Regions from separate parts of the Acidovorax radicis genome, predicted to be linked through region 1. Evidence: predicted binding sites of a transcription regulator. Region 1 holds the regulator's gene; each other region holds the start of a gene.
What was found. The regulator FNR, encoded in region 1, switches genes on or off when oxygen is low (the NO sensors DNR and NnrR bind a similar motif). The targets are predictions, from matches to a motif close to TTGATNNNNATCAA.
Positions count from the first base shown of each region.

Region 2: KI609_RS02290 (type IV pili methyl-accepting chemotaxis transducer N-terminal domain-containing protein) is a predicted target of FNR. The motif match lies at 3,255-3,268, and genes of this name have one in related genera.
Region 3: KI609_RS20485 (TraR/DksA family transcriptional regulator) is a predicted target of FNR. The motif match lies at 7,041-7,054, and genes of this name have one in related genera.

Region 1 covers NZ_CP075184.1:3,279,677-3,289,958, forward strand. The annotation lists gene KI609_RS14985 (bifunctional diguanylate cyclase/phosphodiesterase) at 1-2,162, opposite strand, end outside; gene KI609_RS14990 (HD-GYP domain-containing protein) at 2,159-3,460, opposite strand; gene KI609_RS14995 (sulfite exporter TauE/SafE family protein) at 3,697-4,434, opposite strand; gene hemN (oxygen-independent coproporphyrinogen III oxidase) at 4,440-5,822, opposite strand; gene fnr (fumarate/nitrate reduction transcriptional regulator Fnr) at 6,012-6,734, shown strand; gene KI609_RS15010 (hypothetical protein) at 6,806-7,099, opposite strand; gene KI609_RS15015 (FixH family protein) at 7,160-7,444, opposite strand; gene ccoG (cytochrome c oxidase accessory protein CcoG) at 7,529-8,974, opposite strand; gene ccoP (cytochrome-c oxidase, cbb3-type subunit III) at 9,046-9,960, opposite strand; gene KI609_RS15030 (cbb3-type cytochrome oxidase subunit 3) at 9,985-10,122, opposite strand; gene ccoO (cytochrome-c oxidase, cbb3-type subunit II) at 10,135-10,282, opposite strand, start outside.
Region 2 covers NZ_CP075184.1:495,679-505,960, reverse strand. The annotation lists gene KI609_RS02295 (response regulator) at 425-1,183, opposite strand; gene KI609_RS02290 (type IV pili methyl-accepting chemotaxis transducer N-terminal domain-containing protein) at 1,216-3,219, opposite strand; gene KI609_RS02285 (ChaN family lipoprotein) at 3,382-4,320, shown strand; gene KI609_RS02280 (putative bifunctional diguanylate cyclase/phosphodiesterase) at 4,346-6,667, opposite strand; gene purU (formyltetrahydrofolate deformylase) at 6,727-7,575, shown strand; gene KI609_RS02270 (LysR substrate-binding domain-containing protein) at 7,595-8,500, shown strand; gene KI609_RS02265 (UvrD-helicase domain-containing protein) at 8,671-10,282, shown strand, end outside.
Region 3 covers NZ_CP075184.1:4,472,752-4,483,033, reverse strand. The annotation lists gene rpsM (30S ribosomal protein S13) at 1-143, shown strand, start outside; gene rpsK (30S ribosomal protein S11) at 162-566, shown strand; gene rpsD (30S ribosomal protein S4) at 657-1,280, shown strand; gene KI609_RS20525 (DNA-directed RNA polymerase subunit alpha) at 1,393-2,385, shown strand; gene rplQ (50S ribosomal protein L17) at 2,536-2,928, shown strand; tRNA gene KI609_RS20515 (tRNA-Met) at 2,951-3,027, shown strand; gene nhaR (transcriptional activator NhaR) at 3,414-4,310, opposite strand; gene KI609_RS20505 (Rrf2 family transcriptional regulator) at 4,461-5,009, shown strand; gene KI609_RS20500 (MarC family protein) at 5,114-5,707, opposite strand; gene KI609_RS20495 (VOC family protein) at 5,704-6,117, opposite strand; gene KI609_RS20490 (hypothetical protein) at 6,180-6,554, opposite strand; gene KI609_RS20485 (TraR/DksA family transcriptional regulator) at 6,615-6,986, opposite strand; gene KI609_RS20480 (glutathione S-transferase) at 7,183-7,830, opposite strand; gene KI609_RS20475 (DUF2946 family protein) at 7,953-8,318, shown strand; gene KI609_RS20470 (YcnI family protein) at 8,667-9,161, shown strand; gene KI609_RS20465 (copper chaperone PCu(A)C) at 9,272-9,751, shown strand; gene KI609_RS20460 (PhaM family polyhydroxyalkanoate granule multifunctional regulatory protein) at 9,918-10,282, shown strand, end outside.

The DNA of each region.
Region 1 (10,282 bases):
TGAATCGGCAGCTTTTTGAGATACGCGAGACTGGAATAGCCCGTACCAAAGTCATCAATCGCGAGCCCTATTCCGAGGTCGGCAAGCACTCTCAGCCGCTGCTCCATTTCCTGGGCGTCTTGCAACAAGATGGTTTCGGTGAGCTCCAGCTCCAGCAGTGTCGGCGGCAGCTGATGCACCGCCAGCAGCCGGGTGATGCGGTCGACAAAATCAGGCTGGCGGAACTCCAATGCAGACACGTTCACCGAAATCATGATCGGCATGCCACTGTGCATCCACAACGCGGCCTCACGCACCGCCTGCTCCATCACCCACGCGCCCAGGGTGACGATGTAACCAGACTCCTCTGCCAGCGGAATAAAAACACCCGGCGAGACGGCCCCGAAATCAGGGTCGTTCCAGCGCAGAAGGGCCTCAGCGCCCATGATTCGCCCCGTGGCCATATTGACCTGGGGCTGGTAGTGCACTGCCATGCGATGCAGGCCCAGCGCCTGCCGCATCGCGTGCTCCATTTGCATCCGGGCGAGCAGGTTGGCATTCATCTGCGGCTGGTAAAAGCCGTAGCTCCCCCGTCCGCGCTCCTTGACTCGGTACATCGCTGTATCAGACTGCTTGATCAGATCGTCCAGCGTCACCCCGTCTTGCGGGTACAGGGCGATACCAATACTGCTCTGGATCGAAAACCCCATGCCATCGAGCATGAAAGGTTTGAGCATGTCATCCAGAATGCGCCGAGCCACACTCTCCGCCACGGCGGCATCGCCGCCATGAAGGTAGATGACAAACTCGTCGCCGCCCAACCTGCATAGCATGTCGGTTTGGCGCAGACAGGTTTGCAAGCGCTCTGCCACCAATTGCAAGACCCGGTCACCAAACGGATGGCCCAGTGAGTCATTGATGATCTTGAAGCGATCGAGATCCAGAAACAGGATCGCAAAGCCCGTGTCGCTCTGACGTGCGCCCTGAATCGCCGTATCCACGCGTTGCGACAGCAGCAAGCGATTGGGCAATCCGGTCAAAACATCGCTGTATGCCAGTTCTTCGATGCGTTTTTGTGCCGCATGCTGCAAGGTCAGGTCGCGCATGAAGCCGATGCTCTGCACAAGCCGGCCTTCGTCGTCGCGCAATGCCACCCACGACAACTGCACCGCGCAGTAGGCCCCGTTGTCACGAGGCAGCCAAAGCTCCCCCTCCCAAAAACCCTCACGCGCCCAACCTTGCGACACCTGCTCCATGAAAGCTGCATCCGACCCACCGCCAAACAGCGACGCTGCCATGCAGCCCTCAAACACTTTGGCGGTGAGCCCCACGAGACGCTCGCACCCAGGGTTCATGCGCATGAGGCGATGCTGGCTGTCGGCAATAAAAATAGCATCGAGGCTGGACTCGAACACGCGCGCAGCCAGCCGCAAGCTCGCCTGGGTTTCAGTCTGCCGCGTGATATCGCGATAGGAATACACACGCCCAACGGGCTGTCCCTGACTGAACTGCGGGACGGTACGCATTTCAAGCACAACGCCTGTGGTCAGCACAAGAATGTCCGTGCTCTCCTGTGTGGGCTCGCGTTCAATGGCCGCCATGCGATCCCCGTAAAAAGCGGCATCGGCAACCTGGCTCGCCATATAGGCATATATGGCCGTATCGTCGCGCTCCACAAGCAGGTCGCGCGGAAGACCCCACAGCTGAACCAACCGGTGATTAAACGCACGCACACGGCGATCAAGGTCGCAAACGAGCATGCCATCAGCCGCGGAGTCGAGCGTTGCACGCAACTCGGAAAGCAGCTTCTCCAGCTCCCGTTCGGTCGCTTCGTGCGAGCTTCTGTCCAGCATGGTCAACATGAAAACAGTGGCGGGCTCCGGGCCCCATGCCACGCGCGTAACGCGCCGGTCCACTGGCAGCAAGGAGCCGTCAGCACGCAACAAACTCGTATGCGAGTGGATACCCGCCGCAATCACATCAGCAGGCTCGGACCAGAAAGCAATATCCTGCGGTGTTGCGACCAACTTGAGGACGGACACACCGACGATCGCAGCGGTGGACATACCGCTAAGGCGCTCTGCCGCCACATTGGCGTGCACAACAACCTGGCTTGTTTCATCCACAAGCCACACGGCCTCTTGGAGTCCATCCAGCCAGGCGCGAGTTTCCCGCTTGATCACAGATCGCCCGCCTGGTCTGGATCGGTGCTGACCGCGCGTTCAAAAAAATAACAAATTCGCTGACGTGGCGACAGGTAATCCAGCGCATCACGGGGCAACTGGGCAGGCTTCAAACTCCGCCGAATTCCGAGTTCCGGCATTGTTTCAAGATCCAGAATCGGTGCTTCGTCTTTTGGGATTCGAGCGTCATGCACGATCACCCTGGGCCGCAAGGGCCGCGACGAATTGACCGAAGCGACAATCGCAAAGCGATCATTGACCAACTGGACGATGGAACCCGGAGGGTACACACCCATCATCCGAATAAAAGCACCAAGCACTACCGCATCAAATCGTGCTTTGAGTTGAGCAAAAATGACCGACAACGCCTCATGGGGGGTCAGGGCATCCACGCCCACCGCCGGGTTGCACATTCGGTCATATTGATTCACAAGGGCCAGCACCTGGCTTGCTCGGCCCAAGTCAGGCCCAGCCAATCCCAAAGGAAACCCACTGCCATCCGCCATTTCATGGTGGCGGGCGATGGCAGTGAGGACTGTGGACGAAAACCCCATGCTTTTTGCCAGCACCACGGATTCAGCCACATGGGTCTCGTAGCGTGCGCGCTCCAGCGGCGGCATGGCGGGTTTCGGCTGCCGAAGGTTCGGAGGGATATGCAGCTTGCCAAGGTCATGGATCAGCGACGCGACACCGAGATCGTGCAATTCATCGCTGGCCATGCCCAACGAACGGCCTAACAGCAATGAGATCACCATCACGTTGATCGGATGCAGCGCGTTGCGTTCGCCGACACCTTCCGACAATAGGCGAATGACGGAGTCGCCATTTTCCAGCAGCTCCGTCACACAGCCGGACACCAGTGCATCCGCCAAGGTACGCGCCTGGTCTGGGCTCTCGGGCACCACGCGTTCCAGCGACTGATACTTCCGTGTCGCCTCAGAGAAACGCAAATTGCAAGCAGCCAAGACACTATTTTGCGTTTCCAGCAAAACGCGTCGACGCGCCGTTTCAGGGTCCATGTTGGCCGAGGCGGCCGTTGTATCCGCACCTTCGGTCGCCAAGTCGGCCATCTCCGGCACGCTCCACGCCGCTGGCACCAGCTCTTTCAGCGATGGGTCACTCTTTTTGGGGACGTAACGCACCTCAGCCAGCCCAAGCTCCCGCAGCATGGTGATTTGCTCAGCCGATGCCACCCGAAAACTGCTGACAGGAAATGGATGGCGCATCCAGCCCACATCGAGTTGGATGTACATGCCAATACGTAGCTGGCTGATGTCGATGAGGATGGAGGAATTCACTTCTGGCGAACGGGAAACATGGCGACATCAATGCCACCAATAGTTACGCAGATTATCACCCGTTCCTCGCGCTTACCCAATGGGCGCACAGCACCCGCAGAACCACTACAACCCCAGAATTGGACAACGCGCAACACAACACCCATCGGGGAGTGGCATTCGAGCCCTCTGCTGTTGCGTTGTGCCCCCCTGCCTCACTCGCCCCCACGCGCCATGGCTTCGTATTCAGCCGCGCTTCAACGACACCACAGTGATGGTTTGTAGATCAGGTCGATCCAGAGAGCCCACGCAGCGATGCCACACAGCAAGCCCCCCGATATTCTGGTTCCCCATTCCACCCGCGCCAGGTCAAGACGCCTTTTCAACCGGGTCCATGCCCATGGCCCTGCCACCAGCCAGGCGCTACTGCCGACAGCAAATGCCACCATTGTCAATGCGCCTTCCAACGCACCGCCACTCAAAGCGGCGACCAGCAAAGCGGAATAAAGCAACCCGCAAGGCATCAAGGCCCAGAGAAGCCCTGCAGCAAACACGCCCCCAGGAGCGGCCACCAAGGGTTTCACTCGCCCCCATATGGACCGCCCTGCCTGATCGATCCAAGCAGGTTGACGCGACTGCACCATCATCATGAAGCCCCAAGCCATGACGGCTACATGCATCAAGGTCCACGCGGGTCGCAATGCCGTGGTCTGCTGTGTGAGCCAGGCCAGACTGTCCATGGCCAGTGCCGCCAGCGCGCCGACAAAGGCATACCCCGCAAGCCGCCCCACATGGAACGCTGCAGAGCGCTGCGCCTGGTCCTTGCGCTGCGCCCAGCGCACGATCTGCGGCGCAGCGGCACCGCCCGACGTCAATGTGGTCACCTTCTTCCCACTACCGACCAAAGCCCCACACGGCGCCGAGCACATGACAAGGCAATGAGACCCGCCCGCGAGCCCCATCAGCAAAGCAGTCCAGACAACCGTAGTGAGCATAGGCATCAGATGATGCGCGAAAACCGTGCGCGATTGCGGTCCACCTGCAGATAGCGGTCAAACACCATCGCAATGCCGCGAACAAAAAACCAGCCCATCGCGGTCACTTCAATCCCTTCAGAACCGACAGTGACCAGACCTTGCTCCACCATGCCTTCGAGTTGCGAAATCTCTGAGGCAAAGTACTTGCGGAAATCGATGAGCCACGCCTGCTCCATGGGCTCGAACAGCAACTCCCCTTGGCACATCAACGCCATGATTGCAGCGCGCCGCACCAAATCATCCCGCGTGAGCGCGAGCCCGCGCACGACAGGAAGACGCCCCTGGTCAAGGAAGTCGTAGTACTCATCCAGCGTTTTGGAGTTCTGGCTGTAAGTGGCGCCAACCCGGCCAATGGCAGACACCCCAAGTCCAATCAGGTCGCAGTCTGGTTGGGTGCTGTAACCCTGAAAATTACGATGCAAGCGCCCCTGCCGCTTGGCAATAGCCAGCGCATCCGTCGGAAGCGCGAAATGGTCCATGCCGACATACACGTATCCGGCATCCATGAACGCATCCAACGAGCGCGACAACATCGATACCTTGCTTGACGCCGTTGGCAGCTCCGCCGAAATGATGCGTCGCTGCGGCTTGAAACGCTCAGGGAGATGGGCATAGGCGTAGAGCGCAATACGGTCAGGATGCAACTGTGCGACCTGTGCCAACGTGCGATCAAAAGACTCTGGGGTTTGGCGAGGCAACCCGTAGATCAGATCCACATTCACCGAGTCGAAGCCCAGCGAACGCGCTGATTCCACCAAAGAAAACACCTGCTCTGCCGGTTGTATGCGATGCACCGCCTTTTGCACCTCGGCATCAAAATCCTGCACACCGAAACTCAGCCGGTTAAAACCCAGCTCGTGCAGTAGCGCCAAGCGCTCGGCGTTGACAGTGCGCGGATCAACTTCAATGGAGTATTCGCCACCCGGTGCAAAGGCAAAACTGCGCTTGAGCATGGCCATGAGTTCGCGCAGGCCCGCGTCGGACAGGAATGTTGGCGTGCCACCACCCAAGTGCAACTGGCTTACCACCTGCCCGCCACCACAATGTGCAGTGTGCAGATCAATCTCACGGCTCAGATATCGCAGATAAACATCGGCGCGATCATGGTGCTTGGTGATGATCTTGTTGCATGCGCAGTAGTAACACAGCGACTCGCAGAACGGAATATGCACATACAGGGACAAAGGCAACGCTTTCGCCATCGTCCCGGACCGCCGTTGTTCGAGGGCAAGGACGTATTCATCTTGCCCAAAGGCCTCAACAAAACGGTCGGCGGTCGGATAAGAGGTATAGCGGGGCCCTGGCACGTCGAAACGGCGCAGAAGATCAGGCGAAACAGCGGTCATGAGAAGATATCCTTGCGTACATCCAAACTGTGCCGTACCCTTAGCTGCCCGTCCTTGACCTGCATCAATTGATCGCATGTGCCAAACAGCGACAATTTGATGCACGTCACCCGTACCATTGCGGTTGAGACCATGCCATCTCGTGCGGCGCTCGTATAGCGCTTGACACCCCAACCAGTTCACGTGCTTATGAACCCGCTCACCATCAAAGTCGCCTGTTCCAACTGCAATCTGCGGGAACTGTGCATGCCCGTTGGCTTGAATGAAGAGCAGCTCCAGCGCATCGACGAAGTGGTTGCTGTTCGCCGCAAGATAAAACGGGGCGGCACGCTGTTTCGCAATGGCGAAACATTCACTTCGCTGTATGCCATCCGAACGGGTTTCTTCAAGACCTGTGTCGCCACTGAAGATGGCCGCGACCAAGTTACCGGTTTTCAGATGGCTGGCGAGATCATCGGTCTCGACGGCATCGTCAATGATCACCACACCTGCGATGCCGTTGCACTCGAAGACGCCGAGGTCTGTGTAATGCCCTTTGACCGCATCGAAGAATTGTCCCGAGAGGTCACGGCCCTGCAGCACCATGTGCACAAGATCATGAGCCGCGAAATCGTGCGCGAGCACGGCGTGATGCTCCTGCTTGGCAGCATGCGTGCGGAAGAACGTCTTGCTGCGTTTCTTCTGAATTTGGTTCAACGCCTGCACGCTCGCGGTTTTTCGCAGTCTGAACTCGTGCTCCGCATGACACGTGAAGAAATTGGAAGCTATCTCGGGCTCAAACTCGAAACCGTCAGCCGGACGTTCTCCAAATTTGTGGAAGAAGGCGTTGTGGAGGTCAAACAGCGGCACGTCCGCATACTGGATACCGAGGCGCTCAAACGCATCGTCAATAGCCAACAGGCATGCCATTGACCCAGTCTGGGTAGCGAGATTCCTGCCGGTAGGCTGGGCTCCAGCCCATGACTGGTATTTTCAATAGTGCATCAGGAACATGCATTTGTCTTGCGACAGTCGTCTGGCCGCTCACCGTTAGGCACAGGACAGCGGTTCAGCTCGAACGGGGACAATGACAGCAGCGTCGTCAATGCGCCACTGGCCATTGTGATGATCCAGAATATAAAAAAGGCCAGGGTATAGACCCCTTCCCTAGAAAGCGCTAAGGGCTGCCCAAACCAGTGCAGATCCTGCGGATCCACCAATGCAAAAACGAGCATCTCCAGCACCCCTGCCATGAGAAATGCTGGCCATGCAATCCACATCAAGCGTTGCGTCCACATATACATCCCGTCTCTTTTTCATAGGGCCTGCCGCATGGGGGCATGACCGGTGTTTTGTGTTCAGCGGGGTTGATCTTGCACCGGGGTCGCGGCATGGTTACGCCCTTTCATGGCAGGTGCGAGACTTTTCTCAGGGGCTTTCAGCGTCTTGTTGATTTCGATGCCCTGTTGATAGTAATCCTCCGCCACGACCGGATCGGGCCGCGCGATAGCGAGCCACAGAGTGACGAAACCCGCCACGACCACAATGGCAGGGCCGGCAATCACGAGCCATACGTGACCAAACTTCCACCATGGTGCAGCAGGTAACGCACCAGATACAGCGGCAACAGGGGTTGACGACATGGCAATCTACTCCTCAAAACATCTCAATGGGCACCACCACCACCTGGCAGCTAAACCAGTGGGTGGTGGGGACTTGCAAGCTGGTTAACGTGGCACGAGGAAAACAGATTTCTCCGTCACGTGGGCACCAGTTCCAACCGCTTGCACATCAAAATACACCGTGTGCGAGCCTGGCTCAGCAGCTCCATACGGTATTTGCAACCTGACAGCCACCCAACGCGAATCCGCAGCACTGATGGTCACATCGGTATCCGAGGCAACCTCCAGCGCATCCAAACCACGGGCACTGATACGATAAAGTTGCTCTCCCTCGGTGGCATTCATGATCTGTAGGCGGTAAATGTTCTCGAGTTTGCCACCTGCCACGATACGAGACAGCGCAGCACGGTCGCGCACTACATCCACCTTCAGTGGAGTCCGCATCGACAGACTCACAAGCATTCCCACGCACAAGACCAGCAGCGCTGCGCTGTAAATCAATACCCGAGGGCGCAACACGCGTTGCAATATCTGCGACTGCGACCAACGATTGGCAACTGCATTTTGTGTGGAGTACCTGATCAAGCCCTTCGGGTACTGCATTTTTTCCATCACGGTATTACAAGCGTCGACACACAGGCCGCAGCCTATGCATTCATATTGCAATCCATCACGGATATCGATACCGACCGGGCAAACCTGAACACAAAGCGTGCAATCAATGCAGTCACCCAGACCTTTGGCTTTGTAATCCACGGATTTGTTGCGTGGACCGCGGCGCTCACCCCGCTCTACGTCATAAGTAACAATCAATGTATCGCTGTCAAACATGGCGCTCTGAAACCGAGCGTAAGGACACATGTACTTGCATACCTGCTCCCGCATGAAGCCGGCATTGCCATAGGTGGCAAATCCATAAAAAAGCACCCAGAAAACCTGCCACCCACCACTGAAGGCCAGAAGCTCCGGACCCAGCTCGCGGATCGGTACAAAATAGCCCACAAAGGTGAACCCGGTCCACAGCGCAACGACAAGCCAAACAATATGCTTCAGCGATTTTTTGCGAAGCTTCTCAAAGGACCAGGGGCTCTTGTCGAGTCGTAACCGCGCGCTCCGGTCCCCTTCGATTTTGTGCTCAATCCACATGAACATTTCGGTGTAGACGGTTTGCGGGCACGCAAAACCACACCAAAGACGCCCTGCCACGGCCGTAAACAAAAACAGCGACATTGCTGAAATGATCAGCAAGCCGGTCAGATAAATAAAGTCTTGCGGGTAAAGCACCAACCCGAAGATATAAAACCGCCGCGCCCCGAGGTCAAACAACACCATCTGGCGCTGCCCCCACTCCAACCAGGGCAACCCGTAGAAAACGAGCTGCGTGAGAAACACCATAGCCCAGCGCCAACGGGCAAACAGACCTGTGATGGATCGCGGATAAATCTTCTTCTGCGCTTCAAACAGAGAAACGATTTCACCTTCTGACGAAACATCAGACGCGACTGGCGTAATAGGAATGACCTTGCGAGTGGGCTCGCTGGGAGTCTTCATGGTGTCGCTACTCTACAAACGGAAAACGTACTCTGTAATAACCAGGCGGCGCAAATGCGCCGCCTGAACTGTCACCGTGAGGCGACTTGCTTGTTCGACAAGCCCCAGACATAGGCTGCCAGAACGCCAATCTGCGCTTCCGTCAGCTTTTCTTCCTGAGCAGGCATCTGGTTGACTTTACCGTTGTTGATCATGGCGGTGATGGCTGCCTCGCCCCAACCGTGAAGCCAGATGTCATCGGTCAGATTAGGGGCACCAAGGGCTTGGTTGCCCTTGCCGTCCATGCCATGGCATGCAGCGCAGGCGGTGAACTTTGACTTGCCCAACGAGGCACGCAAGGAATCATGCGGGCTACCCGAAAGACTCAGCACATAGTGCGACAAGTTGCGAACATCCTCCGGCGTGCCTACAGCAGCCGCCATCGGGGGCATGTTGCCGATACGGCCCTTATTAATCGTCTCACGGATTTTTTCGGGAGAGCCGCCATGCAACCAATCAGCGTCCGTCAGATTCGGAAAACCCTTGCTGCCACGGGCATCCGAACCATGGCACTGGGCGCAGTTGTTCATGAACAGGCGTTCACCAATGGCATGGGCTTGGGGATCCCCTGCAACGTCTTCCGGCTTCATGGACGTGAAACGTGCGTACAACGGTTCCAACTCGGTTTTGGCCTTGGCCATTTCGGCTTCGTACTCGCCCTTTTGGGTCCAGTTCAACTTACCCGTGAAGCTACCCAGACCGGGAAATACGGCCAAATACCCGAGCGCAAAGACAATGGTGATAACGAACAACCACACCCACCAACGTGGCAGCGGGTTGTTCATTTCGACCAGATCTTCGTCCCAGACATGGCCCGTGGTGTTGTCGGCGGTTGCAGCCACTTTTTTACGGCCGGCCATCCACAGCAGCAGCGCGCAGGAAAAAATACCGACCAAGGTCAGCGTGGTCACAAAGACCGACCAGAAATTGCTGGTGAAGTCACTCATGGGGTGTTCTCGTTCTGGTGAAAGTCAATCTTGCTCAAAGGGCAACTGCGCCGCCTCGTCGAACCGGGATTTGTTGCGCCCCCTGTAGGCCCAGATCCAGATGCCGACAAAACAGACCATCGATACCACCGTAGCTACGATGCGCATGGTTGTGATATCCATTGCAAATCTCCTTTACTTGAGCGCGCGGCCCATGATCTGCAGGTAGGCAATAAGAGCATCCTGCTCAGACTTGCCCTTGACCTCGCCAGCCGCCGCATTGATTTGCTCGTCGGTGTAAGGCACACCCACGGTGCGCAGCGCCTTCATGCGGGGTGCCATC
Region 2 (10,282 bases), 2.2 Mb from region 1:
AGGGTGTGCGGCACGGCAAAAGGAGTAGTCACACCGGGCTGCCATCGTTCGAAAGGACTATGTGCCGGCACAGGACAACACCCGCGACAGGGGTTTTCAGCGCCATGGACGGAGCGGCTCGGGCGAGAGAGGATGTGGTGGGGTGACTGCGATGCGCTCTTAATTTATGAGCGTCTTGCGCATGTAGTGAGCGGAATTGGGCGCCAAAACAGCTTAAAAACCAATGAAAATCAGCGCAAGCAGCTCTATTTTCAGGAGCACATCAACAAAAGATGCCCAAAAGATGCCCCCAAGCCGCCACCACACTGGGGCCTGGGTTGTGGGTGTGAGCGACGTTGGAACGGCCTGAACCAGCCTGATAGCGCCCTGAACCGGCCCGATAGCGCCTTGTGAGCGCCCCGGTACAGCCTGCAGGCGCGTGCGTTTATTCGGGCCGTTGGCGGTCCGATGCGTACACCGCGGCCTGCACGCGGGACGTCAGGCCGAGTTTGCGCAGGATGTGTTGCACGTGAATCTTCACGGTGGTCTCGGCAATGTCGAGCGTGCGCGCTATTTCCTTGTTGCTGGCGCCACGTGCGATCTCACGCAGCACGTCTTCTTCGCGCGGGGAAAGTGGTGCGCCCCCACCGACGAACGCGCCATTGGGGAGTGCCGACACACCGGGCTCTGCCGCCATCGATGCGCCACTCACCGAGCCCGCCGAACTCACCGCAGGCGCTTTCGCCGACGGCTCAGGCAGCCCTTGCGACTGAAACGCGGCCACCAGCTTGTCCATCAGTTCGGGGCTGACCACCGGCTCGCCCCAGGCGGCGCGGCGGATGGCCTGCGCCAGAAGGTCGCCATCAATGGTCTTGAGCAGGTAGCCCTGGGCACCATTGCGCAGCGCCGTGGCCAGGTCCTGGGCGTCCTCGCTCACGGTGAGCATGAGCACCCGCGACGTGGGCGAGGCCTCCCGCAGGCCACGGATGGCGTCCACGCCTTTCACGCCGGGCAAATGGTTGTCCAGCAAGATCACCTGGGGTGCCAGCCCGGGCGCCAGGCGCAGCGCTTGGGCCGCATCGCCCGCTTCGCCCACAACCAGCAAACCATCGTCCTGCCCCAGCAGGGCGATCAGCCCACGCCGAAAAAGGGTGTGGTCGTCCACCACCAGCAGGGTGACGGGCGGGGCGGGGCACTCTGGCATGGCGGCCTGCGCTGCCCGGGTGAGCGTGGTGTTCATACAGTGGGCTCTTTCTGCAGTGCCGTGAGGGAGGCCATCGCGGCAAAAGCCGCTGTGGCAGACGCGGTGGCCGCCGCGCCCTGCGGTGGCGCGCCAGGCAAAGCAGATGCGACAGAAGCGGGCCGCGCTGCGGATTCCATGGTGACGCTGGGCAGCTCGATGCGCACACAGGTGCCCTGCCCGGGCACGGAGGTGACCTGCACCAGCGCACCGATGCGCTGCGCACGCTCGCGCATGATGCCCAGGCCCACCTGCAGAGAATCCGGGGGGACCGACGCCACGTCAAAACCCGACCCGTTGTCCTGTACCTCAAAACGCCAGCGGGGGTGGCGGTTCACGCGCAAATCCACGCGGCTCGCCCCCGCATGTTTGCGCACATTCGACAGGGCTTCCTGCACCATGTGCAGCACCTGAATCTGCAGATCGGGGGGCAGCGGCAAGCCATGGCCTTCCATGCTCAGCGTCGTCGCCACACCGGTCTGGTGCTCGAACTTGGACAAGGTGGCGCGCAGGGCGGCCTCGATGTCCTCCTCGCTGGTGCGCGTGCGAAAGTGCACCAAAAGCTCGCGCACATCGGCGTAACACTCGCGCACGCCCGCATCAAGCTCGCCCATGCTGCGGTCGCGTTTGACCTCGTCGCCACGCGCCACGGCATCGCGCAGCAACTGCGCCTGAATCTTCAGAAACGCCAAGGACTGCGCAATGGAGTCGTGCAGTTCGCGCGCCAGCATGCCGCGCTCTTCGGCCACCGCAGCCTCGCGCTCCAGCGCAGCGGCGCGCAGGCTTTCCATACCGCTGGCCAGATGGCGGGTCATGGCGTCCAGCAGGTCGCGCAGCTCCTCGTTGATCTCGACATGCGAGCGAAAGAACAGATCCACTTCGCCCAGCAGGCGTTGCTGCATCTGCACCGGGATGGTCACCATGGTCTGAAAGCCCGCCTCGCGGCAATGGGGCAATGCCAGCTCGGTCGATGCAGTGATAGGGATGACACGCGTGCGCGCCTGGCCCTGGGGCTGGCCGCACAGGCAGCTGCCGGTGTGCAGGCAATGCTCGCCCTCGGACATGGTGCGGGGCAAGCCGTCGCCCGCCAGCAGCACATAGCGCTCGTTGGCTTCGTTGGACCAGCGCACGGCCACCGCGTCAGCCCCGGCGACGCGGCGGATCTGCTGTGCAAACCCCTTGGCCAGCAGCTCCAGGCTGCCCGCCGTGGAGGTCAGCGCGCTCACGTCATACAGGGCGCGCAGCCGGTCGTTCTGCACGGCAATGTTGGTGGTCTTTTCGCGCACCTTGAGCTCCAGGTGGTCATGGGACGCCTGCAGCGCATGCGCCATCAGGTTAAAGCCCGCCGCGAGCTGGCCAAACTCATCATCGGTTTCTACCGGCAAGCGCGTTCCCAGCTCGCCCTGCCGCAAGCGCACCTGGGCCTGCTGCAGGCGCGCCAGCGGGTTGATCACCAGCAGGTAACTGACCGCCATGAAGGTCACCGCCGCCATGATGGCCACGGCCATCATGCACAGCTGAAACAGGTGCAAGGCGGCCGTCCAGCCCGCGATCTGCACCTCGATGGCTTCCACAAACCCGTCCACCTGCAGCACAAAGACGTCGGCATCGGCCAGGATCTGGGCGCGATCTGGCGGGCGGGCACTGCTCCAGGCGGTGCGAGCCACCGCCCACTGGGCGCGAATGTCATCAAACCGCGTGCGGGTTTCTTCGCTCCACGGCACAAACAGAGGGCGCGAGGGGTCGCCAGTGCGCAGCAGCTCCAGGCTGGTTTCAAACTGGCGCGCCCGCTCCTGCACTGCGGCAGGGGGATTGGCCTGGAGCACCATGGCCATGCGCAGCATGCTCATGCGCAGGCGGCCCGCCTCGTTGACGGCGGCAGCGCCCCCTTCGAGCTTCCAGGTGACCCACAGCGTGATGCCAATGGAGCCCAGCGCCACCAGCAAAAAACCCGCGCCCATGGCCAGGAGCTTGGTGGTGAGGCTGGGTTTGTTGCGCATAGGGGGCAGTTTAGGGAGCAAGCTTGTGGCAAGGCTTGACGTGAGTCAAGCCTTGAAGGCCTCAGGGGCGGGTATATCGCCGGCTCCCCATGCGCGCATCGCCCCCGGGCAGCCCGGCCGCGTAGCATCGCGCCCATGCGCGCACCACCGTTTTTCCGCTCCATGGCCCGTCTTTTTGCACCGCAGCCCGCCCCGGCAGCCGCCATGCGCCGCGCCCGAGACACCCGGCACACCCCACACGCCCCGCAGACGCGCTGGCTGATTCTGGCCTGCGTGGCGGCGCTGGCAGCCTGTGCGGGCGTGCCCTCGCTCCCCGCCCCCCCGGCGTCTTTGTCTTTGGCACCCCCCGCCTCCTCGCTCATGGGGGTGGAACGCTTGCAGTCGCTGCAGCCCGCCGATGTGTTGCTGCTTGGCGAACGGCACGACGCCCCCGACCACCAACGCCTGCAGCGCGAGGTGGTGCTGTGGCTGGCGGAGCGCGGGCAACTGGCGGCGTTGGTGATGGAAATGGCCGAGCGTGGTCACAGCACCAGCGGTTTGCCCCGCAACGCCAGTGAAGCGCAAGCGCAGGCCGCCCTGCAATGGAACGACGCCGCCTGGCCCTGGCGAACCTATGGCCCGGTGGTGATGGCCGCAGTGGCGAGCCGCGTGCCCGTGCACGGCGGCAACCTGCCACGCGCCGACATGCGCGAGGCAATGGCGCAAACCCGCTGGGACCAGCACCTGCCACCCGCCGCGCTGCAGTGGCAATACGAGGCGCTGCGTGAAGGCCATTGCGGGCTGTTGCCCGAATCGCAGATCATCCCCATGGCCCGGATCCAGATCGCACGCGATGCCAGCATGGCCCAGGCGGTGCAAGAAGCGCTGCGCCCCCACCAGACCGTGGTGCTGGTGGCTGGGGGCGGCCATGTGCTGCGCACCGTCGGCGTGCCCACCCACTGGCCGGCAAATTTACGATCAAAAGTGGTTCTTGCGCAGGCGTATCAAGCGCAACCAGCTATTAAAAACGAAGCATCCACCGACGCAGACCTGATGATCAAAACACCCGAACTGCCTGAGCAGGATGTCTGCGCGCCGTTGCGCGGCAAGCCGCAGCCCTAGCGCCATAACCCCTGATACCCCTGATTTACAGAGGTGCGATGCCATGGCGCGCCTGCAGCAACGCGGCAAAATCCGACGCCGCCAGCGGGCGGCTGCACAGGTAGCCCTGGTACGCATCGCACCCGCGTGCACGCAAAAACCCAAGTTGCCCCTCGGTCTCGACCCCTTCGGCCAGCACCGACAGGCCCATGCTGTGCCCCATGGCGATGATGGCGGCGCTGATGGCCATGTCATCTTCGTTTTGCGGAATCTCGCGGATAAAGCCCTGATCGATTTTCAGCACATCAATCGGAAACCGCTTGAGCTGCGCCAGCGATGAATAGCCCGTCCCAAAGTCATCCACGGCCACCCGCACGCCCAGGCCCCGCAGGCGCACCAGCACCTGCCGCGCCTCCTCGGTGCGCTCGGCCAGGGCCCCTTCGGTGATCTCCAGCTCCAGCAGCCGGGCCGGAAACCCCGAATCGGCGAGCGCAGACGACGCGCAGCCAGCCAGATCGGTAAGGTGAAACTGGCGCGGCGACACATTCACCGCCAGCGTCACTTCGGGCAGGCCGGCCTGCCGCCATTGCTGGCCCTGGCGGCACACCTCACGCAGCACCCATTCACCGAGCGGCCCGATCACGCCAGAGGTTTCGGCCACCGGAATAAACCGCGCGGGCGATATCAGCCCTTCTTCGGGGTCGTTCCAACGCACCAACGCCTCGGCGCCGACGATGCGGCCCGAGGCAATGTCCACCTGCGGCTGGTAGTGCATCTGCAAATGGCCATGGGCCAGCGCCAGGCGCAGGCGCGACTCCAGCTCCAGCCGCTCGCGCGCGGCCTGGGTCATGGCCTCATGAAAAAAGCACCACGCCCCCCGGCCCCGGGCCTTGGCGCCGTAGACGGCGGCATGCGCGCCTTGCAGCAGCAGCTCTTTGGTGCTGGCGTGTTCGGGGAACATGCAGATGCCCACACTCACCCCGGCCACCACCTCCAGCCCGTCGGGCGAGCGCCAGGGCTCGGCCGCGGCCCGAATCAAATCACGGGCCACGCTGGCAGCACCGTCTGCGTGGCGCAGGTGGCGCGCCACCACCGCCAGCTCGTCGCCCGCCATGCGCCCCAGCACATCCCCGGGCCGCAGGGCCGACTGCACCTGCCGCGCAATGTGCTTGAGCACTTCATCGCCCGTGGCATGGCCGTAGCTATCGTTCACGTCCTTGAAGCGGTCCAGGTTCAGCAGCAGGACAGCCATCTTCTCGCTGTTGTCGTGCGCCTCCTGCACCGCCAGCTCCACCTGCTGGCCAAACCAGGCACGGTTGGACAAGCCCGTGAGCGGGTCGTGGTGCGCCAGAAACTCCATGCGCTGCAATTGCGACTTTTCCTCGGAGATATCGCTGAACACGCACACGTAGTGCGTGACCTCGCCCGCAGGGTCGCGCACCGCTGACAGCGACATGTGCTCGGGGAATATCTCGCCGTTCTTGCGGCGGTTCCATATCTCGCCCTTCCAATGCCCGGTCTCGGCGATCGACGCCCACATGGCCTCGTAGAACACCTGGTCATGGCGGCCGGATTTGAAGGTGCGCGGCGTCTTGCCCAGCAGCTCGCTCTCGGTGTAACCCAGCAGCCGGGTCACCGCCGCATTCACAGACAGAATGCGGCTGTGGGCGTCGGTGACCACCACCCCTTCGAGGGTGTTGTCCACCGCGCTCGCGGCCAGCCGCTGCCGGGTCTCGCTGGTTTGCAGGGCCGCGCGCGCGGCGTTGATCTCCTGCAGATCCTGGCACACACAAATCAAATGGTCAGGCGCATCGCCCGGCGCATGCGCCAGGGTCACGGTGCACAGCATCACCACCGCCAGGCCATTGTCCAGGCGCTGGCAGTGGCGTTCGCCCGCAAAATGATCGACTTCCCCGGCGATCAATTGGTCAAGCTGACCGGCCACCCACGCATCGTCGTGCGCGATGGCCACCTGCCGAAAATTGAGGGTCAGCATCTGCTGCATCGACGCGCCCAGCATGTCGCACAAACGCTGGTTCGCCCAGAGCAGCTGCCCATCCAGCGCCACGCGCGCAATGCCCGCCGGGGCATGGCGCACGATCTGCGCCAGCTCATGCGCCATGGCCATGCGCACTTCTTCGGCCCGGTTCACGCGCCGCAGCAGCCACCAGGCCAAGGCACTGGTCAAGCCCACATAGCCCCAGCCCTTCCAGGTCTGGAACCGGGTCAGGAGCTGCGGATCGGTGACCCAGTGGGCCAGCAAGGCGTCGCCCGCGAACACCCATGCCACGCCCAGCGCCAAGTACAGCAGCATGCCCCGCCAGGGGCGCAATGCGGGGGTATCCCTCGCGTTACCCGCGTCAGCCATCACGTTCCTTGTTTCACTGCCACCTGCTGCAAAGGCCTTGCTGCGACAATCGCCCGGCTATGACCAACGCCTACATCCTTACCCTGTCTTGCCCCGACCGCCTGGGGCTGGTGCACGCCGTCTCGGGTTTTTTGCTCGAACAAGGCGGCAACATCGAAGAAGCCGCGCAATACAACGACCACGCCACGGGCCTGTTCTTCATGCGCGTGCAGTTTGCCTGCACCCTGCATGACCACACCACCCTCAAGGCCCGCCTGGCCACCTTTGCCGAGCCCCACAAGATGCACTGGAGCCTGGACGCCACCGCCGCGCCCATGAAAACCGTGCTCATGGTCAGCAAGGAAGGCCACTGCCTGAACGACCTGCTGTTTCGCTGGAAGAGCGGCCTGCTGCCCATCGACATCCGCGCCATCATCAGTAACCACCGCGACTTCTATCAGCTCGCGGCCAGCTACAACGTGCCGTTTCACCACATTCCGATGACGGCGGCGACCAAGCCGCAGGCCGAAGCCAAGCAGCTGGAGATTATCGAGGCTGAAGGGGCCGAACTGGTGGTATTGGCGCGCTACATGCAGGTGCTTTCGCTTGATCTGTGTCAAGCATTGGCCGGACGGGCCATCAACATCCACCACAGCTTCCTGCCCAGCTTCAAGGGCGCCAAGCCTTACTACCAGGCGCATGACCGGGGCGTGAAGCTCATCGGCGCCACCGCCCACTATGTGACAGCCGACCTGGACGAAGGCCCCATCATCGAGCAGGACGTGGCCCGCGCCGACCACACCGACACGGTGGAAGACCTCACCGCCCGGGGCCGCGACACCGAAAGCCAGGTGCTGGCCCGCGCGGTGAAGTGGCACAGCGAACACCGCGTGCTGCTCAACGGCCATAAAACCGTCGTTTTCCGCTAAACCACCCCGCCTAGCAACCATGGCCACGGCAGCTCCGTCGTCCTTTCTCAGCAGCGCGGCGCGGCGCATTCCGCCCATCCAGTGCCTGCTGACGTTTGAAGCGCTGGCGCGCCTGCGCAGCGTGACGCAGACGGCGGACGAACTCTGCGTCACGCCCAGCGCGGTGAGCCACCGCGTCAAACAGCTCGAGCAGATTCTGGGCGTGCAACTGTTCGGGCGGGCCGATTTTTCGCTGACCACCGAGGGCAGCGCCTACCTGGCGCATGTGCGCGAGGGGCTGGGCGCGCTGCAGCGTTTTCCGGGGGCTGCGGCCACGCCGGGCCGTCGGCGCCTCAAGCTGGCGGTGACGCCCACGTTCGCGCGCACCATCCTGATCCCGCGCCTGCGCCAGTTCACCGAGGCCTACCCCGAGATCGACCTGGCGCTGCAGGTGTCCATCCCGCTGCTTGACGTGGTGGCCGAAGACGCCGACCTGATGGTGCGCTATGGCGCCGGGCACTACGCCGATGTGGAATATGTGGAGCTGGCGGGCGACGTGGTCACGCCCCTGGCCTCCCCCGCTTTCGTGCGCGAGCACGGCCCCTTTGACCGCCCCGAGGACCTGGAGGGCGTGTCCCTGCTGCGCAGCCCGCTGGAGCCCTGGCGCACCTGGTTCGCCGCCACGGGCCTTGCCTGGGCGGAGCCCAGCGAGGGCTCGCAGTTCAACGACGTCGGCCTGATGTGCGACGCCGCCGCCGCTGGCATGGGCGTGGCCCTGGTGCGCCTGAAGCTCGGCGCGCCCTGGCTCGAAAACGGCACGCTGGTGCGCCTGTTCTCCATCGACACCGCCAGCCCCCACGCCCACTACCTGTGCTGGCGCACCGGCACCATGGACCGCTGGGAATGCGCCGCGTTTGCCGAATGGCTGCGCAAGACCATGGCGTGAGCAGCCATCATTTTCAATGCCTTTTTGGCCTGCAGCGCTTATTCCACAAGCGCTAGAAGCTATACATTCAATAGCATTCACACCAACATCAACGCCAGCGCGTGTGGCGGGTCATCATCCTGGCACGGCGGCCACCCAACACGCGCCACCCCACCCCGGTAAACCACACCATGGCCTTGCCGCAAGACATTCACTTCAAAAAAAGATACCCCACGCTGGAGCAGAACGAGGTTCTGAACGCCACGGCGAGTGCGGTGCTGGTCAACGCCCTCGCGGGCACCGGCAAGACCACCACACTGGCGATCAAGGCCGCCGACCTCATTCGCACCAAGGGGGCGAGCCGGATCCTGATGCTGGCCTATTCGGAGGCGGGGCTTACCGCCATGGCGCAGCGCCTTGAAAACCTGGTACCGGCCATTCCGCGCCAGGTGCAGATCATGACCGTGGAGCAGCTGTGTGCCACGGTACTCAAAGACCAGGGCGACGCACTTGTGCGCGTCACCGAGCCGCTGCAAAAAAACCTGCTGATCCGCCAGGCCCACACCGCGCTCACCCAGGACCCGCAACGGCAGGACATGCCCCCCGACGTCGCCGACTTCCTGTCGCGCGATCTGGACGTGCAGGCCTTCCTGGACTTTGAAGCCCAAGCCAAACAGCGGCTGCTGCTGCGCGACCTCGAAAGCTCGGACCTCGGCGCCTTGGCGTATTGCCATGAGCACGAGCTGGACTACGGCCTCTACCAGCTCTTTGTCCGCTATGAACGCCTGCGCAGCGGGCTGAACAACGAACCGTTGTTCTATGCACCGGGCGACTGCACCTACGAGGTCGCCCGACAGCTTTGTGCGCTGGATTTCAGCGAGCCCTTTACCCCGCTGCAAGGCCGCTTCGACGCCGTCCTTTTCGACGAGCTGCAAGACCTGGACGAAGCCGCCATGCTGGTGCTGCGCACTCTGGTACAGGGCGGCAACGGCATTTTTGTGGGCGTGGGAGACTTCAACCAGCACATCCTGCCCGGTGCGTTCTCCGTCTTTGGCAACAGCCTGGCCCGCATACGGCAGGAGCTGCCCGCAGACACCCAGGTGGTCTCCCTCCACACCACCTACCGCTTCGGCAACGCGATCTGCCAAGGCCTCAACCCACTGTTCGGCGTGGCGTTTGCCGCGCACTACCCCACCAAGCCCGCCTGGTTCGAGCAGCGCAGCTACAGCGACGATGAGGACTGCGCGCGGCAACTGCTGGCGATCCACGAAACCGTGCGGCAAGAGCAGCCCCATGCACCGGGGCCCCACGCGCCCGCCAGCCTGCATGTGGTCTTGCGGTCGCCGGAGGATTCGGTGCTGCTGGAGTGGATGTTTGCCCACGAAGGCGTGCACTACGCCTGCAAAGGCATGAAACGCTTCTACCAGCGCCGCGAAATAGCCCTGGTGCTGGCCATCATGTGGGCCATGCAGGGCTGCGGCGACACGGTGCGGCTCACGCAAGGCATCGTGAGCAGCGCCATCGAAGGCCTGCTGCGCTATGTGCGGCGCGGCAGCCTGCCCGATCACGACGTGCTGGCCAACGGTGCCTTCGACATGCAGGCGCTGCAGGGAGACTCCCCCGTTGAACTGGATACCCGGGCCGTGGCAGTCGGTCTCATTGACCAGCGGCCCCTCTTGCGGCGTTTTTTGGCGCATGCCAGCTTCGACCCCACCGCACCGGTTGCCTCGCCCATTTGCGAGCAATTGCTGGCCCTGCCCGCGCAGGTGTGCGCCGACGCGGGCCAGCTGTGTGGGCACCCGC
Region 3 (10,282 bases), 1.2 Mb from region 1:
TGAACATCAAGCGCTTGATGGACATCGGCTGCTACCGTGGCTTCCGCCACCGTCGTGGTCTGCCAATGCGTGGTCAGCGCACCCGTACCAATGCACGCACTCGCAAGGGTCCACGCAAGGGTGCAGCTGCACTGAAGAAATAAAGAGATTGAAAGATCATCATGGCTAAATCTCCTGCCAATAACGCAGCTCAGCGCGTTCGCAAGAAAGTCCGGAAAAACGTTTCGGACGGTATTGCACACGTGCACGCTTCGTTCAATAACACCATCATCACGATCACTGATCGCCAAGGCAATGCCTTGTCGTGGGCTTCGTCCGGTGGCCAAGGTTTCAAGGGCTCACGCAAGTCCACTCCATTCGCAGCCCAGGTGGCTTCGGAAGTGGCTGGACGCGCTGCCATTGATCAAGGCATTAAAAACCTTGACGTTGAAATCAAAGGCCCGGGCCCTGGCCGCGAGTCTTCGGTGCGCGCATTGGGCGCACTGGGTATCCGAATCACATCGATCTCTGATGTGACCCCGGTTCCCCACAACGGCTGCCGCCCTCAAAAGCGCCGTCGTATCTAATCTCTCTAAGCCCACCGCCGCCTGTGAACGCGTAAGCGCCTCAGGCGGCTCCCGCAATGGTTTGCGGTAGATGACACAAAGGAAGCTCAAGTGGCACGTTACCTCGGCCCCAAGGCCAAACTCTCCCGCCGTGAAGGCACGGACCTGTTCCTCAAGAGCGCACGCCGTTCGATCGCTGACAAGTCCAAGTTTGACTCAAAACCTGGCCAGCACGGCCGTACCTCTGGCCAGCGGACATCGGACTATGGTCTGCAACTGCGTGAAAAGCAGAAGGTCAAGCGGATGTATGGCGTTCTGGAAAAGCAGTTTCGCCGTTACTTTGAAGCCGCTGACGGCAAGAAGGGCAACACTGGCGCCAACTTGCTGTTCCTGCTTGAATCTCGCCTCGATAACGTCGTGTATCGGATGGGTTTCGGTTCGACCCGCGCTGAAGCGCGTCAACTGGTTTCCCACAAGGCGATCACGGTGAACGGCAAGTCCGTGAACATCGCTTCGTACCTCGTGAAGATGGGCGATGTGGTGGCAGTGCGTGAAAAATCGAAGAAGCAAAACCGCATTGTTGAGGCCCTGCAACTGGCGGCCCAAGTCGGCATGCCTGCTTGGGTGGATGTCAATGCGGAAAAGGCCGAAGGTATCTTCAAGAAGGTGCCTGATCGTGATGAGTTTGGTGCCGACATCAACGAATCCCTGATCGTTGAGTTGTACTCGCGCTAATCGCTCGGTACGTATTTCAAGAAAACCGTCCCTGAACCGCGAGGCATCGCGGTTTAGGCGCTTCACCAGCCTTACCGGTGTAACGAGCTGGGGGTATTGAGAGGAAGTCTGAATGCAAACCAATTTGCTGAAACCCAAGGCGATCAATGTCGAGCAGCTTGGCCACAATCGTGCCAAGGTCGCGCTGGAGCCGTTCGAGCGTGGGTACGGCCACACGCTGGGGAACGCCATTCGGCGTGTCCTGCTCTCGTCCATGGTGGGTTATGCAGCGACAGAAGTCACTATTGCGGGTGTTCTTCATGAATACTCTTCCATCGATGGCGTTCAGGAGGATGTAGTCAACATTCTGTTGAATCTCAAAGGTGTGGTGTTCAAGCTGCATAACCGTGACGAAGTCACGCTGAGCCTGCGCAAAGATGGCGAAGGTGTGGTCACCGCACGTGATATCCAGACTCCTCACGACGTGGAAATCGTCAACCCTGATCATGTGATCGCCAATCTGTCGGCTGGCGGCAAGCTGGACATGCAGATCAAGGTCGAGAAGGGTCGCGGCTATGTGCCTGGCAGCCTGCGTCGCTACGCGGACGAATCGACCAAGTCGATTGGCCGTATTGTTCTGGATGCCTCGTTCTCCCCTGTGAAGCGAGTGAGCTACACGGTGGAAAGCGCACGTGTCGAACAGCGCACGGACCTGGACAAGCTGGTGGTCGAGATCGAAACCAATGGCGCCATCACTGCCGAAGACGCCGTGCGCGCATCGGCCAAGATCCTGGTGGAGCAGTTGGCTGTGTTCGCACAGCTGGAAGGTGGCGAGTTGGCAGCGTTTGACGCACCGGCGGGCCCACGCGGCAATGCCACATTCGATCCGATCCTGCTGCGTCCTGTGGACGAGTTGGAGCTGACCGTGCGTTCTGCCAACTGCCTGAAGGCCGAGAACATCTACTACATCGGTGATCTGATTCAGCGCACCGAGAACGAGTTGCTCAAGACGCCTAACCTGGGTCGCAAGTCGCTCAACGAGATCAAGGAAGTACTCGCATCGCGTGGTCTCACGCTGGGCATGAAGCTTGAGAACTGGCCGCCGGCTGGCCTCGACAAGCGCTAAGCAAACGCTATAATCATAGGCTCTCCCAAAAAGAGAGCCCATTTTTTCAGTCCTCCGCAAGGGGGACTTTTTGTTCCCTGTTGTGGGGGACAGTGCCTCGGGCAGTACCTGATACGGCTGCCGGATTTAATTAAATAGAAGGAAAGCACCATGCGCCACGGACACGGCCTCCGCAAACTCAATCGCACCAGCTCGCACCGCCTTGCGATGCTGCAAAACATGATGAACTCGCTCATTGAGCATGAAGTCATCAAGACCACCGTACCCAAGGCCAAGGAACTTCGCCGCGTGATCGAACCCATGATCACCCTGGCCAAAGAAGATACCTTGGCAAATCGTCGTCTGGCGTTCAACCGACTGCGCGACCGTGACAGCGTGACCAAGTTGTTCAACGACCTGGGACCCCGTTTCAAGGTTCGTCCTGGTGGCTACACGCGTATCCTGAAGATGGGCTTCCGCGTTGGTGATAACGCGCCTATGGCATTGGTCGAATTGGTTGATCGCGCTGCAGAAACCGAAAATAATTCGGCAGCTGCTGAATAATAGGGTATAATTCATTTCTTACCGCGCGATGGAGCAGTCTGGTAGCTCGTTGGGCTCATAACCCAAAGGTCGGAGGTTCAAATCCTTCTCGCGCAACCAATAAAATTAAAGGGTTACGACAGTGTCGTAACCCTTTTTTTATCCCGGTAAAGATTGTTTTGAATGATGTGCCGGCCGCTCGCTAAAGGCTTTGTGTACATGATGCGAGCGGCTACCCATGGTATTTTTTGGTGCCACGTTCAGCCGCATGAATACACTGATCTGCGCGATTTCTCCCAAAGCGGTGCACTTGCCACGGGTGCTGAACTCGTCTGTAACCGCTGAAGATTTCGTAAGAGTCTTTGTCTTGGAAGAGCGCCCGCGGCTTGACTGCGTCTCATGGCGTGTTTCGCCGCGAGGGTGGATAAAAGAATCCTCTGCCAGATCTCGACCCAGCGCCCGGGCGCGCTTCTATGCCGCCGCTGAGCGCAGTTCGAGCATGGCGCTCAGCGTGCAAACAGATCCGCCTTGGCTGCTCTGGTGATCGCTACAACGCAGGGATGGGTGATGCGCCGTTCGATGGAGATGGCGAAAAACTCTTCCACCAGGTCAGAGGATCTGCCGATCACCTCGACGCCATATTGCACGGTGGTTTCTTCATCCAGCACCGTTGGTGAGGTGAAGACGCCCCGGCCTTCGCGTCCGAATGCGTTCATCAAAGCACTGTCGTCAAATTCACCGACCACGCGGGGCTGGAGATGGTGCTTGGTCAGCCAATGATCGAGTTGCTGGCGTAGGGATGACATGGGCCCTTGAATCAGCATCGGGGCGCCATGCAGGCATTGCGGGAAAGGCCCCTCCAGTTGTGTCCGAAGGCGCGGCGCACACAAAAAACTCATGCCACTTGTGCCGAGGGGGTGGTTGAACGCCTTTACCCCGATTTTTTTGGAGACGGGCTCGTCGGCCAGCACCAGATCAAGCTTGTTCACACTCAGCTGCGCTATCAGCTCTGGGAACTTGCCCTCCTGGCAGCTCATGTGCACCTGTTGCGCCATGCCCAGGGCCGGCTCCAGCAAGTGATAAGCCACGGATTTGGCAATGGAGTCGGCCACTCCCACTCTGAACCCCAAGGGCTTTTCCTGGCCTCGGGCCAGCCGGATGGACTTTTCGAGCTCATCTCCCAGTGCAAAGATTTGCTCGGCATAGCCCAGAGCCACGCGCCCTTCGCTGGTGAGCTCAATGCTGCGTCCACGTTTGCGAAACAGATCACGGCCCAGCCATTCTTCAAGCTGCTTGATCTGGCCGGATAGTGTTTGGGGTGTGGTGTGCAGTTGCTCGCCAGCCCGCATCACCCCGCCTGCCTTGGCCACGGCCCAGAAATAGCGCAGATGCTTGAAGTTCATGGGATGCAGATACTTCGATAAAAACGAAGAAAGAAATCAAATAAAACGAATATACGCGAAGTGTCAAAGCGCCTACATTGAAAGCTCGCCCTCAGTCCTCGCGGTTTCCGTCCGGACTGGGGCCGTTAATCTTCACCAGGAGTCGCAACGATGCGTATCACTACCCGAGGACAACTTGCTGTGTCGGCCATGACCGATCTGGCACTGCGCCAAAAAATGCGCCCTGTGGCCTTGTCCACCATCAGCGTGCGCCAGGGCAGCTCCCTTTCGTACCTTGAGCAACTCTTTAGTGCACTGCGCCGTGCGGGCCTGGTCGACAGCACACGCGGCCCCGGTGGTGGTTACACGCTGGCGCGCAAGGCTGACCAAATCTCGGTGGCGGAAATTATTCTGGCGGTTGAGAACCTCAAGGCCGATGAGTTGCAGAACATGGGCACCGGGCAAGCGGCGCAGGTGAAATCCATGACCGGTGATCTGTGGAGCAGTTTCAATTCGCGCGTCATGGAATACCTGCAATCGGTCAGCCTGCAGAGCCTTGTGGCCCAGCAGCTTGAAAAAGGGGTGGCTGCCGATGAGCCTGCGCGCGCCGTGGCCCCCAAGCCCAAACTGGCCCCCAAGCCGCAGCCCCTGATGGCGCGTGTGGGTGTACCCAACTCGGTATTCGCGCTCGGTTCCATTCCCCTATTGCAGCGGCGATAAACAGCGCGCCAGCGCTGGCGTTTGGTGGAGTGCCGCGTTAAGCGCCTTTAGGCAAAGGCAAGCAGGGACGCCAAAGCCGTGCTGCCGTCGTGTCGGCCGCAGCGCTACAGCTGGTGCGCGAGCTGCTTGATGCCGCGGATCAGCATCTCCACCGAGATGGCGACCAGGATCAGACCCATCAGGCGTTCAAAAGCCATCACCACGCGCTCGCCCACCAGGCGTTGGATGCGTTCGGCCATCAGCAGCACAATGGCGCAAACGGCCATGGTGACGCACAGGGCCCCCACCCATTCAAGTCGTCGTTCGGGGGCCTGGGCCACCAGCAGCATCACCGTGGCCAGGGCAGACGGGCCTGCCAAGGCCGGAATGGCGAGGGGTACGATCAGCGGCTCGCCGGGAGGCTCGGCCTCAGGGTTGGAGTCCGCCGGAAAAATCATGCGCAGTGCAATCAGAAAAAGCACCACCGCGCCCGCGATCTGCAGCGACAGATCGCTCAGGTTCATCACCCGGAGAAACTCTGCACCGAAGAATAAAAACACCAGCAGGAGCGCAAACGCGATCAGCACCTCCCGCAGGATCACCCGGGGCCGGCGTTCGGGCGCAACACCCCGCAGCGCGTTCGCAAAAATGGGGATGTTGCCCAGCGGATCGGTGATCAGCAAAAGCAGGATGGTGGCCGACGCAAAGGTGTAGTTCACGATGCGTAGACCGTATTGAGTGACCGAAAGCCTTTGATCTCTATCGGATTGCCGCTCGGGTCATGAAAGAACATGGTCCATTGCTCGCCCGGTGCGCCTTCAAAACGCACCTGGGGCGCCAGCACAAAGGGGGTGTCCGCCGCCTTCAGGCGCGCGGCCAGTGCATGCCAGTCTGGTAGTTCAAGGATGACACCAAAATGTGGCATGGGCACCATGTGGTCGCCGACATGGCCGGTGCGGACACTGGCAAACGGTGTGCCCAGATGCAGAGAGATCTGGTGGCCGAAGAAATCGAAGTCCACCCAGGTGTCGGTACTTCGGCCTTCCTGGCACCCCAGCACGCCGCCGTAAAAGCGGCGGGCGGCGTCAAGGTCGGTGACGTGAAAGGCGAGGTGAAAGAGGCTGTGCATCCTGCAAAGGATAGCAGCCAGGGCGCCGCCGTGGCACCCGTGTATAGCTCGTGAATACGTTCTTAGGCGACCGAAGGGTCGGTCGCCATGGTGTCGAACTTCTTGAAGTATTGGCGCGCCATGGCGACCAGTTGTGCATCCGTGGGGTGGTCTGCTGCCACCGAGTCCACCACCACATCGGCCAAGGCGGCGTGGTGCTTGGCCACCCAGTCGCGGAATTGGTTGCGTACCAGCCCGGGGCCGGCCAACAGTACCTCGCGGGTGCCGGTCAAGGCCTGCGCAATCTCCGCAAAGAAGGGGGCCAGATCTTCCGCTTTGCCCTGGTGCTTATGGTGGCTGCGGGATTTGATGCGCTGTGCCTCGGCGTGCTCGCGATCAAACATCACCACATGGGCTTCGGAATGGTCCATCCAGACAACGGCGTGAAAAGTGCTCATAAACGGCTTTCTTGTGGTGAAGACAGGAAGATAAAAAGAGAGGGAAGACTGGGACGTGATTCAGGCTGCGCGGCGATGCTGCTCTGCTTTTTCCTGGCAGTGCACGCAGCGCGCAGCCTCGGGTGTGGCATGCAGGCGGGCCGCAGTGATGTGGGCGCCGCACTGCGTGCATTCGCCGTAGGTGCCCGCTTCAATGCGGGCCAGTGCGGCCTGCACAGCGGCCAGATGGGCGGTTTCGCGTTCATCCAACGCAAACTCCAATGCTCGCTCGGTGGCCATCTGGGCGCGTGGGTCTTCAGGTTGCCCAAAGTGGTCAGCCGCTGCCTCGGCGCGGCCGATGACGCCACCGCGTTGCTCGGCCAATTGCGCAAGCAGCGCAGATTGTTGGGCAAGCAATTGCTGGCGGAAGGGGGCGGCTTGTGTCGTGTCCATGCGGTATCTCCTGGAAGGAATGCCTCATGGTGCGCTTGTATGCCATGCCATGTGTTGACAATGGTCAAGAGCTGGCCGGGGTCTTGCGCCACAGCGATGGCATCGCTCACGGCGGGCAAGCCTCCCCTTTGATCTGGTTCACCCCGGTCGATGCGGTCCCCGCGATTGCGCGAGGAGCACCCAGACGCCGGGCCGCTCAGCGTTTGGGCGGGCGCGCCAACATGGCAGCGGTGCTGGTTTTGCGGTCTGCATTCACACGCTGGACATGGGGGCGTTCGCCCATGCGGGCCAGGTACTCGCGAACGGGCAGGTCGGCCAGGTAGTCGCGGCCATAGATGATCTTGGTGGCGGCGCTGACCGGCGGCAGGTGCACGATGGCCGCACAGTCGGCCATGGTGAAGGTGTCGCCAGCCACGTAGGGGCTGAACTTCGCCAGCTGGCCGAAGGCAGCGATGTTCTTTTCCAGCTGCGCACCCACCTTGTCGCGCGCGGTGTCGCTCACCGTGCTGCCGAAGAAAGCCTGGGGATACAGGTTGCGTGCGACCAGCTCCAGGTGCAGCTCCAGAAAGGTGATCAGCTCGCGCACTTTGGCGGCCTGGAAGGGGGCGGCCGGGATCAGCGGGTGCCCGGGGTGGGCGGCTTCGATGTAGTCGGCCATCACGGCGGATTCGCACAGTGCGCCCTGCGGCGTGCGCAGGTAGGGCACCTTGCCCAGCGGCGAGGCGCTGCGGTCGGTCTCGCCCACCCAGGCCAGTTCTTCGGTAAACGGCACGCCCTTTTCGAGCAGCGCGAGCTTGACCTTGTTGTAGTAGTTGCTGGCCGAAAAGCCGCAGAGTGTCAGCATGGTGTTGTCTCCGTTGTGGTGGTGGATGCAGCACGCATCCTAGGTGCGGGTGAGACCTCTGTCCGTCGCGTAGATGACCCCGGTCAAGGACTGCATACCCCGGGCCCCTACAATCCGCACCCATGCCCTCCCTGCAAACCATTCGCGGCCTCCGCTGGCTCGCCCGCCTTGTGCTGGCGTGGTTTGTCTTGTCGATCGGTGTGGCCGTGGCGTCGCCTCTGGTCAACCCGCAGGCGATGGAGCTCATCTGTTCGGGCTCGGGCGCCATCAAGGTGCTGGTCAAGACCGACGACGGCGCCAAGGAGTTGCCCAGCCACACGCTGGACTGCCCGCTGTGCGCGCATGTCGGTGCGCCACCACCGGTCTCGCAAGCGCATGTGCCGGTGGTTCACCCCCTGGCGCACGCGTTGCGCCTTGTTCCTGCCGCCCATGTTGCTGCGCGCACCGCCGCGCCGCTGCCCCCGCGCGGCCCCCCGACGCTCTCTTGATAACTACTGTTTTGATAGCTGCTGGCGCTTAATTGGTAAGCGTTTTCGGCCTATTTGATCAGTATTTCAGGGGCCCCGCCCGCAAACACCGCAGGGTCCTTGGCCTGCGAAGGCGCCAGCCGCTACGTCACCACCGCTGTGCGCGTGCGACCAGATTCCCCCACAGCTCTGCGCGGCATGGGGCATCGACAACCTTCGCAACGGCCCGTTTTGAAACTTCCGTGGCCAACCGCAGCACGCCCACGTAGGCACGCCAAAAGTTAATCGCTGAAAGCAATGTTCATGACCTCAATTACTATGAAAAATATAGCTATTACTGCTTTGTTGATAAGCGCTAGCGCCACTTTTATGCCCGCATCTGCCCATGTGGTGCTCGAATACCAGGTAGCCCCTGCGGGCGCCAGCTACAAGGCGGCCTTCAAGGTCGGCCATGGCTGCGGCGCGTCGCCCACGCGGCAGATTGCGGTGGACATCCCGGCCGGCATGCGCGGCGCGCACCCCATGCCCAAGCCGGGCTGGACGCTGGAGGTGCAGCGCGACAAGCTGGCCCAGCCCACCACCAGCCACGGCCGCAGCATCACCGAAGACGTGGTGCGCATCACCTGGATGGCCAAGACGCCGGATGACATGCTGCAGAGCGCCCACTACGATGAGTTTGTGCTGGTCGCCCAGGCGCCGGAGCAGGCGGGCACCGTGTACTGGCCGGTGCGCCAGGTCTGCGCCGAGGGCCGGAGCGACTGGACCGAGGTGCCCAAGGCGGGCCAGAAGCTGTCGGACCTGAAGTCCCCAGCGGCAGCGCTGGAGATTCTGCCCGCTGGCGGCGCCGCTGCCCACCATCATTGACAGCCGGGCCAAGTCCCCCATTTCCATTTCCATTTCCATTTCCATTTCCATTCCCGTTCCCGTTCCCGTTCCCATTCCCGTTTCTTTGAGCCAACCGAAAGACATTCACCATGAAAAAATTGCTTCACACCGCCGCCGTCGTTGCCGCACTGCTCAGCACCCCCACATGGGCGCAGACCGCTGCCGTCAAGGTCGAGGGCGCCTGGGCCCGCGCTAGCGTGCAGGGCCAGAAGGCCACGGGCGCCTTCATGCGCCTTACCGCCAAAGATGGCGCCCGCCTGGTGCGCGCCGAGTCGCCCGCTGCAGGCCTTACCGAAGTGCACGAGATGAAGATGGAAGGCGACATCATGAAGATGCGCGCCGTGCCCGCGCTGGACCTGCCTGCGGGCAAGACCGTGGAGCTCAAGCCCGGCGGCTACCACGTCATGCTGCTGGACCTGAAGGCGCCCTTGGCCAAGGACACCGAAGTGCCCATCACCCTCGTGTTCCAGGACGCCAAGGGCGTGGAAAGCAAACTCAACCTGACGGTGCCCGTGGGCACGGCCGCTCCCGGTGGCGCCGCAGCGCCCGCCATGCAGCACAAGCACTGAACCGATCGTCGATCGTGTTTGACCGGCGGTGTGTGCGCCATGCGTGCACAACACAGCCGGGCCTGGTGGTGGCGGGGGACCAGCCCGTGCCAACACGCGGGCCAAAATCCGCAGGCATTGGAGTAAGCTGTGAGCCCACCACAGACCCACCTCTTGCGGAGCGGCCATGAGCGACACATCCAACTTCGGTTTCGGCAAATTTGTCCCCGGTTTTGACTTCCTGCAAAGCCTTGCCAAGGGGGCGTCCAGCAGTATTCCACAGCTGCCCAATCTCTCGAACTGGGTGGCTCCCACGATCAGTGTGGAAGAGCTCGAAAAGCGCATTGATGAGCTCAAGGCCGTGCAGTTCTGGCTGGAGCAGAACTCGCGCGCACTGGCCGCCACCATCCAGGCGCTGGAGGTGCAGAAGATGACCTTGGCTACGCTCAAGGGCATGAACTTCAGCATGGGGGACGTGGCCAACGCCTTCAAGCTCAAGACCGCCGACACCGTGATGAGCGGCGTGCAAAAAGCGGCCGACACCGTCAGCGG